Linked DNA regions of Chroococcidiopsis sp. TS-821. The protein of the gene in region 3 interacts with the protein of the main gene of each other region in a pairwise test. Links are inferred from orthologs where the notes say so. Each region holds a gene or a part of one and is shown on either strand. Other genes may lie near its edges. The genes, in order: B1A85_RS12495, rlmN and ftsZ.

What was found.
Region 1: the proteins of ftsZ (region 3) and B1A85_RS12495 interact in binary tests that used the Escherichia coli proteins (3 or more experiments, as listed by UniProt). The link is inferred for Chroococcidiopsis sp. TS-821 from one-to-one orthologs.
Region 2: the proteins of ftsZ (region 3) and rlmN interact in binary tests that used the Escherichia coli proteins (3 or more experiments, as listed by UniProt). The link is inferred for Chroococcidiopsis sp. TS-821 from one-to-one orthologs.

Annotation. Positions count from the first base shown.
Region 1 is NZ_MVDI01000003.1:469,977-472,954, reverse strand. The notes cover bases 95-2,908. They hold B1A85_RS12495 (rod shape-determining protein), read right to left. Parts: upstream 2,097-2,908; coding sequence 1,092-2,096; downstream 95-1,091. Other genes in these bases: B1A85_RS12490 (ABC transporter ATP-binding protein), read right to left, coding at 2,362-2,908; mreC (rod shape-determining protein MreC), read right to left, coding at 95-770. Outside these bases: more of mreC, read right to left, coding at 1-94; more of B1A85_RS12490, read right to left, coding at 2,909-2,978. UniProt on the Escherichia coli protein: Forms membrane-associated dynamic filaments that are essential for cell shape determination. Acts by regulating cell wall synthesis and cell elongation, and thus cell shape.
Region 2 is NZ_MVDI01000001.1:587,059-590,005, forward strand. What follows is about bases 42-2,824. They hold rlmN (23S rRNA (adenine(2503)-C(2))-methyltransferase RlmN), read left to right. Parts: upstream 42-792; coding sequence 793-1,857; downstream 1,858-2,824. Other genes in these bases: lgt (prolipoprotein diacylglyceryl transferase), read right to left, coding at 42-582; uvrC (excinuclease ABC subunit UvrC), read right to left, coding at 2,558-2,824. Also shown: more of lgt, read right to left, coding at 1-41; more of uvrC, read right to left, coding at 2,825-2,947.
Region 3 is NZ_MVDI01000001.1:1,213,960-1,216,929, reverse strand. The notes cover bases 44-2,849. They hold ftsZ (cell division protein FtsZ), read right to left. Parts: upstream 2,180-2,849; coding sequence 908-2,179; downstream 44-907. Other genes in these bases: gshB (glutathione synthase), read left to right, coding at 44-880. In the rest of the region: more of gshB, read left to right, coding at 1-43. UniProt on the Escherichia coli protein: Essential cell division protein that forms a contractile ring structure (Z ring) at the future cell division site. The regulation of the ring assembly controls the timing and the location of cell division.

The DNA.
Region 1 (2,978 bases), on a different replicon or contig from region 3:
TTCTCAGATTCTAGGTCTTTTTGCGTTGAAACAATAACCCATTCGAGGTGAGACATGGGTGCAGATAGAGTAATTATTGCTTCTGGGGCTGGACTTTTTTGGAGGTTAATCGACTCAACGCGTCCTACAGGTATACCTGCGGGGAAAATTTGGCTATAGGGCGATGTCACTACCATATCTCCTGGACGTACATCGGGTACCTTATCAAAAAACTGCATTACTGCATGGTTCGCCGACTGTCCGCGTAAAAATCCCATAAAACGGCTGCGGCTAATCGTTACACCTAATTGACTGCTAGGATCGCTAATTAACAGTACGCGACTCGTATGCGGCGCAACACTTATGACTCGACCAACGAGTCCACCAGGGGCAGTGACAACATGACCAACTTCGATTCCGGCTTGGCTACCACGTCCTAGAGTGATTTGTTGCCACCATTGATCTGCACTGCGACCAATCACGGGGGCGGCGATCGCCGCTTGTGACGAACTGAGATTTTTGTAAGTGTTATTGACATATCCTAGTAATTTCTCAAGCTGTTGGTTTTGAGTTTCCAGTTCAGCGACGCGCGTTTCGAGTTCTTGAATTCTGGCATCGCGCAGGTGTAGCACTTGACTTGGGTTCGACTGAAAGGGACGCGTTAGCATCTGGTAAACTTCAAGCACAATTGCTCCCTGAGTATGGCGGATTGTCCAGGCAGTTCCGAAAGACAGACTTACGAGCACTAGTGTAAGAGCATAGCGCTCCCACCAGCGACGAATGATATACATAGTTTTGCCGTCAGCTTTTAGCTTCTAATTCGGTTGTAGGAGGAAACGTTTTCTGTTATATCCTCGAAGGGTGATTACTGTGTAGATATTAGGAAGAGGTCGGGGGTTAGGGTCAGATCAAGGGGCAAATTTTGCATTTGTGTTGCAATCATCCTTGCTGTCGCAATGTAGGAGCGGTCAGGGTTATTGGCAAATCCTGTCCCTTAACCTTATGATATTTCTTCTCATAGGTATTGCACAAATCAACAAAGTGCGATCAAGAAGATTATCAAATTTAGTATTAGGGAAATTCCCTGAGCTCTGACCTCTGACCCCTTTAATTTAAATCGTACGCGATCGCGCGCTAAATACAGGTTCCATTTGTTTAAATTTCTCTAAAACTCGACCGGTTCCCAATACAACGCAGCTAAGGGGATCTGCGGCAATATGAGTAGGAATTCCTGTTTCGTGACTAATTAACGTATCTATCCCTTTGAGTAACGCTCCGCCTCCTGCAAGGACAATGCCACGATCGACAATATCAGCAGCAAGTTCGGGCGGGGTGCGTTCGAGCGTTCGTTTTACTGCTTCAATAATCGTAGACAGCGGTTCGATCATGCTTTCGCGAATTTCTGGTTCTTTGATCGTCACAGTCCGAGGTAAACCGGATAGCAAGTGCAACCCGCGCACTTCCATGACGTTTTCTTCATCATTACGTGTAGGATATGCCGAACCAATGCGAATTTTAATTTCCTCAGCGGTACGTTCGCCAATGACCAAGTTGTAAATTTTCTTCATGTACTGCACGATCGCCTCATTGAGTTCATCGCCTGCAACGCGTACTGATTCACTCACAACCGTGCCAAAAAGACTCAGCACTGCGACTTCTGTTGTCCCGCCACCAATATCGATAATCATATTTCCAACGGCTTCGGTGACAGGAATTCCCGCCCCAATCGCAGCGGCTACGGGTTCTTCAATCAAAAACACATCTCTTGCACCAGCTTGCGTTGCAGCATCCATCAGCGCGCGTCGTTCGACACCTGTCACACCTGTAGGAATACCAATTACCATGCGCGGGGAGACAATGCGACCTTCGTGTACGCGTTGGATAAAATGCTTGAGCATGAGTTCAGCAGTATCAAAATCAGCAATCACTCCGTCACGTAAAGGACGCGTGACAGTAACGTTTCCAGGCGTGCGACCCATCATGCGTTTAGCTTCTTCACCTACGGCTGGTGGCATTTTGCCATTTTTGTCGATTGCAATCACCGAAGGTTCTTGTAAAACAATACCTTTACCAGACACATATACCAGGGTATTGGCAGTACCAAGGTCAATACCCATATCTTTTGATAACGAGAACCGATTAAAGAAACCTAAAAAAGCCACGCCTTTCACTCCCCAACGAGCAATAAATTCTTGTCCAGCCGAAATGAAGATGTCTAGTCGTGCAGGATTGTATTACGTCTAGTGTTTTGAGTCTAGTCGAAATGAATTCTTTTTTATTTTTAATTGTAAGTAGTCTGTGAAACTAAATATCATCTGAAAACTGATAACTGGTAATTGGCGATTGGGAACGGGGATAATCACGATAGTCAGTAATAAACCATTACCCATTACCGATTACCCGATTTAACGTAGGGCGCAAAGCAATTCGATTGTGCCTTCCTGTTGGGATTGAAGCAATCAGCGATCGCGTATATTCTTCTTTTGGATCGCGGTAAATTTCTTCGGCGGCGCCTTGCTCGACGATTTGTCCGCGATTCATGACTAAGATGCGATCGCTCATAAACTTGACAACGCTTAAGTCATGCGAAATAAAAATATACGTCAGGTTAAACTCGGCTTGCAGTTCTTTCAACAAATTCAAAACTTGCGCTTGTACTGAGACATCGAGCGATGACACCGATTCATCGCAAATAATAAACTTAGGATTGAGTGCAAGTGCTCTGGCAATGCAAATGCGTTGACGTTGACCGCCAGAAAATTGATGCGGATAGCGGTTCATTTGTTTCGGGTCGATGCCTACACGTTCTAATAAATAAGCGGCGCGATCGCGGCGTTGACGAGGCGATTGACCTGCAGCATGAATGACGAGTGGTTCCATCACTGCATCACCAATTTTCATGCGCGGATCGAGCGAACTGAAGGGATTTTGAAAAATAATTTGCATCTCGCGCCGGAGTTGTTGTAAAGGACGACCTTTGAGGTTTGTCACGTCGCGTC
Region 2 (2,947 bases), 630 kb from region 3 along the record:
TACCATCAAATTCCACAGCGATTCATACAAAAAGGTGGGATGGAAGTAAGCGAAATTGGCAAATTCTGGCGGACGCATTTCGGGAGGGATATACAGTCTCCAAGGTAGATTTGTTGGATTTCCAAAAGCTTCGGAGTTGAAAAAATTACCCCAACGACCAATTGCCTGCCCTAAAATGAGTGAGGGGGCGACTAAATCGGCTAACTGCCAAAACGAAACTCGCCGGATGCGTGCGAAAATCAGCGCAGCCAGCAAACCACCAATAATTGCTCCGTGAATGGCAATTCCTCCTTGCCAAATCGCAATAATCCGCTCAGGATTCTGCGCGTATTCTGACCACTCAAATAAGACATAGTATAAACGCGCAGCAGGTATTGCGCCAATAACTAACCAAATTGCTAAGTCACCGATTAAATCTGGATTGACTTTGCGTTGCTTCGCGAGATACTGCGAAAGCGTAATGCCAATTAATACAGCTGAAGCGATAAGTAAACCATACCAGCGGATTGTGATTGGTCCAATATTAATAAAAATAGGACCTGGAGAAGCAAACTGAGCCAGTAAGTGGGAAGCTAGTAACATTAGCAACACCCAGAAACGATCGTTACCAGATCATCATACGAGGGGCTAGGGGTAGAGAGCTAGGAAGTAGAAATTACGTTAACGTCGTATAAGCGCCTAAATCTCCCACTCGTGAAGACTTTACAGGGTGGAAAGACTTGGTTCGCGCGATTACAGGGGTAGATTGTCCCCTTAGACACCGCTTTTTAACTTAAAATTTCAAATTTGATGATGAGTAGTCAAAGCACAAAGCAAACGCTAGAGACAACAATACCAATTACTGCACCGCAACAACTTTTGGGTCTAAGTTTAGCCGAGTTGACTGACTGGGTAGTTTCTCAAGGACAACCAGCGTATCGCGGGCGACAGCTATATGAGTGGATTTACAAAAAAGGCGCGCGATCGCTTGACGTAATTTCTGTTTTCCCCAAAACATGGCGGGCGGCGATTGCTGATGTTTCCATTGGGCGATCGCAAATTTACTATCGTTCGGTTGCGCCGGATGAAACCGTTAAGTATCTGCTACAGCTGAGTGATGGAAAAATTATCGAAACTGTCGGTATTCCTACCAAAAAGCGTCTCACAGTTTGCGTTTCTACGCAAGTCGGTTGCCCGATGGCGTGCGATTTTTGCGCGACAGGAAAAGGCGGCTTTATGCGTAACCTAGGGGTACATGAAATTATCGACCAAGTTTTAACTGTTCAAGAAGACTGGCAACGCCGCGTTAGCCATATCGTGTTTATGGGAATGGGCGAACCGTTGCTCAATACCGCCAATGTTGTTGCAGCTATCAAATCATTAAATCAAGACGTTGGAATTGGACAGCGTGGAATCACAATTTCTACGGTCGGTATTCCTGGACATATCGCACGCTTAGCACAGCATCAACTCCAAGTGACTCTGGCTGTTAGCCTTCACGCTGCCAATCAAGCGTTACGCGAAAAACTAATTCCGAGTGCGCGTTATTACCCTTTAGAAAATTTAATCGACGAGTGTTATCAATACGTACAAATTACTGGTCGCCGAATTACTTTTGAATATATTCTCCTTGCTGGAGTAAATGATAGTACAAAACAAGCAGCCGAGTTAGCTCAGCTGCTGCGCGGGTTTCAAACTCACGTGAATTTAATCCCTTACAACCCCATTCGGGAAGCGGACTACCAGCGTCCCACTTTTCGCGGAATTCAAGCTTTTGTTGACGTCTTGCATCAACATCAAATTGCGGTTAGCGTGCGTTACTCGCGTGGTTTGGAGGCTGATGCTGCTTGTGGGCAATTGCGGGCAGCGCAGGCTTAAACGCTGCGCGTCAACACCTGGCGCGTAAGCTTCTACTACTTTCCCTGTTACAGCACACGTTACCATCAAGTAATCGCAGCAGGAGCATTGTGTCCGAATCAACCGACTTTGAGGTAGGTGATGGCGTTCTCCCTCACTGCCGCAGTTTGGACACCGAATTTTTTGTACAAGCATCTTAAACCTCTCGAAGCAAGCAGTTTTGAAAAGGAAAGAAAAATTAACTTGGAAATACAACGAACATACAGGACTAAACAAAAAGCAACAAATCTTAAATTTTTAGCTAAATTGCGATCTCTACACCTTAGGAAGATGTTTCTCCTTTATTTAGCTTGCCATTACATTATCAAAGTTGTCATATAACCTAGGGGATAGAAAGTAACAAACCATTTTGATTTTACTTTTGTTTTTGCTGATCCCCGTCTATATTTCTTCTACATTGTACTGTTTTAATCTAATTTAGCTAGATATTTAATTTTAAATTCAACTTTAATTACATGACTAGACGAAGACTGTTGTCTGCATAACAAAGCAACCTCTAATCTGCCTTATGGTGGAGCTTTCGCTATCCATATTTAACATTTACTTAAGATTTCAGTTCTGCCGAAAGATAGATTAACGAGTAACAAAAAGCTGACAATGCCGACGAGGAAAACATCGGCACTCATCAACACCGTAGAGTTGATTTCAGATGTTTTCTATCTTAAGAAGGATGAAAATAATTATAAATTTCTTGAGCTAGGTGCGAACCAATTCCTGGTGCGGCGGCTAATTGTTCCGGAGTAGCCTGACGAATATAGTCAATCGAACGGAAATGGGCAAGTAGCTGTTTTTGGCGGTGGTAACCCAAGCCAGGAATTTCATCTAAACGCGATCGCCGTAACTTATCACTACGCTGCTGGCGGTGGAACGTGACAGCAAAACGGTGAGCTTCATCGCGCAAGCGCCGTAGTAATTGTACTCCTGGTTGTTCAGCTTCAGTAAGTAGCGGCTGCGATTCGCCTGGTAAAAAGATTTCTTCGCGCTGCTTGGCAAGGCTAACGACGCGCAACTCATCCATTAAATTCATCTCTTGCAATACCGCCACAACGGA
Region 3 (2,970 bases):
TCATGCGGTTTGGATAACGCAAGCAAATCTTTTGAGTGTCGTAGCAGGTAAAGCTTGGGCTGTGTTAGAACGAGTGCAGCTAAAACCTGTACAACTCGTGCAAGGACGGTGGGTTGCGGAAAATCCTTGGTTTGAGTTGAGCGATCGCACTTTCGCACCCTTAGAAAGCATGGACGCTGTTTTCATGCGCACCGATCCGCCGGTAACGGTTTCCTACCTGTATGCGACGTATATTTTAGATTACATCGATCCTGCCAAAACTTTAGTGATCAACGATCCCCAAGGAATCAGAGCCGCCAATGAAAAGATGTACGCGCTACAATTTACTGACTGGATTCCAGAGACAATTGTTAGTTCTGACAAACAAACAATTCGCGAGTTTGTCGAGGCACAAGGTGCAGCAATTCTTAAGCCTTTGGGAAACAAAGCAGGAGAAGGAATTCTCTATTTAGAAGCTAGCGATCGCAATTTTAACTCGATGGTTGAGTTGAGTACCTTGCAAGGCAGCGTACCCGTTATGGTACAAACTTACCTACCTGCTGCCAAAGAAGGTGATAAAAGAATTATTCTCCTTGATGGTAAACCCATAGGCGCGCTCAATCGACTGTCTTCAGGAAATGAGTTTCGCAACAATATGGCAGCAGGCGGAACTGTGGCTCAAATTGGCATCACTGAGCGCGAGCAATCAATGTGCGCCGATATCGCGAAGAAATTGCACCAAGACGGCTTGTATTTTGTGGGAATCGATGTGATTGGCGGTTACCTCACCGAAGTCAACGTCACAAGTCCCACAGGTATTCGGGAAATCGATCGCCTAGAAGACATTCGCTTGGGCGAACAGGTCATTCAGTGGCTGGAGTTAAAAGCGGTGGGGGCGTAGACGCGGCTTTAACGTCTACGCTTCGTCTCAAGACCGAGGATTGCGCCTTCTTTGAAGAAACTCAGGAATATCTAAACCTGGCTTTTCTACAGTTTCTATCTCAATTGTGGGAGAAGATGGCGCACTTGGTGTAGCTTGTGGTTGCGGCTTGGAGATGACTCGCGCACTTGCTTGTGATTCAGCGGTAGTTTCTGTAGAAAATCCTGTAGCAATTACTGTAATTCGTATTTCACCTTGTAGTTTTTCGTCAATAACGGCACCAAAAATAATATTGGCGTTGGGGTCTACGACTTCATAAATTGTTTCCGCTGCGGCATTGACTTCGTGTAAAGTTAAATCGTGACCGCCAGTAATATTAAAAACGACGCCTTTGGCTCCCTCGATTGATGATTCGAGAAGCGGCGACGAAATTGCTGCGTTTGCGGCTTCTCTAGCGCGCGATTTGCCAGAACCAATGCCAATTCCCATCAACGCTGAACCTGCGTCTGCCATAATGGCGCGGACATCTGCAAAGTCAACGTTTACTAACCCTGGGATGGTGATAATATCAGAAATTCCTTGTACGCCCTGCCGGAGGATATCATCCGCAATCCGAAAAGCTTCTTGTACCGGCGTTTGCTCTGAAATAACAGATAGCAGTTTATCGTTGGGGATGACAATTAGCGTATCGACGCGGCTTTGCAGTGCCTCGATCCCCTGTTCAGCTTGTGCAGTACGCCGCCGCCCTTCAAACATAAAAGGACGCGTAATCACTCCAACAGTCAGTGCGCCTAATTCTTTTGCGACTTCTGCTACGATTGGTGCTGCACCAGTTCCTGTCCCACCGCCCATACCTGCAGTAATAAATACAAGGTCAGCATTTTCTAAAGCTGCAGCAATTTCCTCGCGTGATTCTTCAGCAGCTTTTTGACCAATCGCCGGATTACCACCTGCGCCTAGACCGCGCGTTAGCTTTTGTCCAATTTGTAACCGCCGATTTGCTGATGTATTTGTTAAAGCCTGAGCATCTGTATTGATTGACCAAAACTCAATACCGCTCACTTCGCTAGCAATCATCCGGTTAACTGCATTGCCACCTCCTCCACCAACACCAATAACTTTAATATTGGCAACTCGACCTGGCACAATATCATCGAATTGACTGTCTGGTTCAGGAACTCCTTTGGAATCGTAATTCTGCCCAAAATGAATTCCTGAAGAGTTAAAAGGGTTGTTCGAGTTGACAGTCAGTGAATAGCTTGGCTGTCCTGCAGATTGTGAGCTTTGATCGCTACGCTCTCTTTTACTATTAAGCACCATTGGCATGAACAAGGGTATGTAAACAACTTTTTAGATGTGATTCGGCTAAGAGTCTACTATAGGTTGACCGCCTCTGACTCTGCCATCGATCTGCGGTATGACTGTAAATGTCGCTCTATTGCAAGAAATTAATATTGTTACTAGTGTAAATAGAGTCAATACAATAATCCAATTAATGCAGTGATTTATAAAAAACGTAAGTGTAGGCAGATTACTCGTTCTTCTAATGAGTGTTCCTAATCGGAATAATATTGGGTTTGCTGATAAATAGCAAATCTCATAGCAAAGTACTTGCGGTTGCGTATTAAGTTTTAACAATTGATTGAGTTGAACCTAATTAATAGGGTTAATAACTTCCACCTTTGTAGGTTATCTACTTTTCGAGTCAAAGTGTCAAGCTAACAGTTCTGATGAAACAAGCTTAATTAGTGGGATTGTCACGCTCCTTTGATTAGCGATGAGTTGGCAGTTGGTTCGTGAGACTTGCTGTTAAATCTTGTCATGTCGTTGGCTTTGCTTTCAAATAGCTTTTACGTTTTCCTGTACTACTATACAGTTGTTCGTTTGATCGCTCGGCGGCTTTCGACGATGATTGAGAAGGCGAAACGCTGCCAAAAACTAGCCTACACTATTTTCCTTGTCAACTTAATTAAAAAATACAAAAATGCATCTTGGTCGTCTTCTTTTAAAGAAAATCAACAATTTTTACTTTGATAAACAATAATTTTAAGCATAGCTTTGTCAATACTAAAACTTTATTTAAGCAGTTTACTGTGCTTGCTTCACTAGAT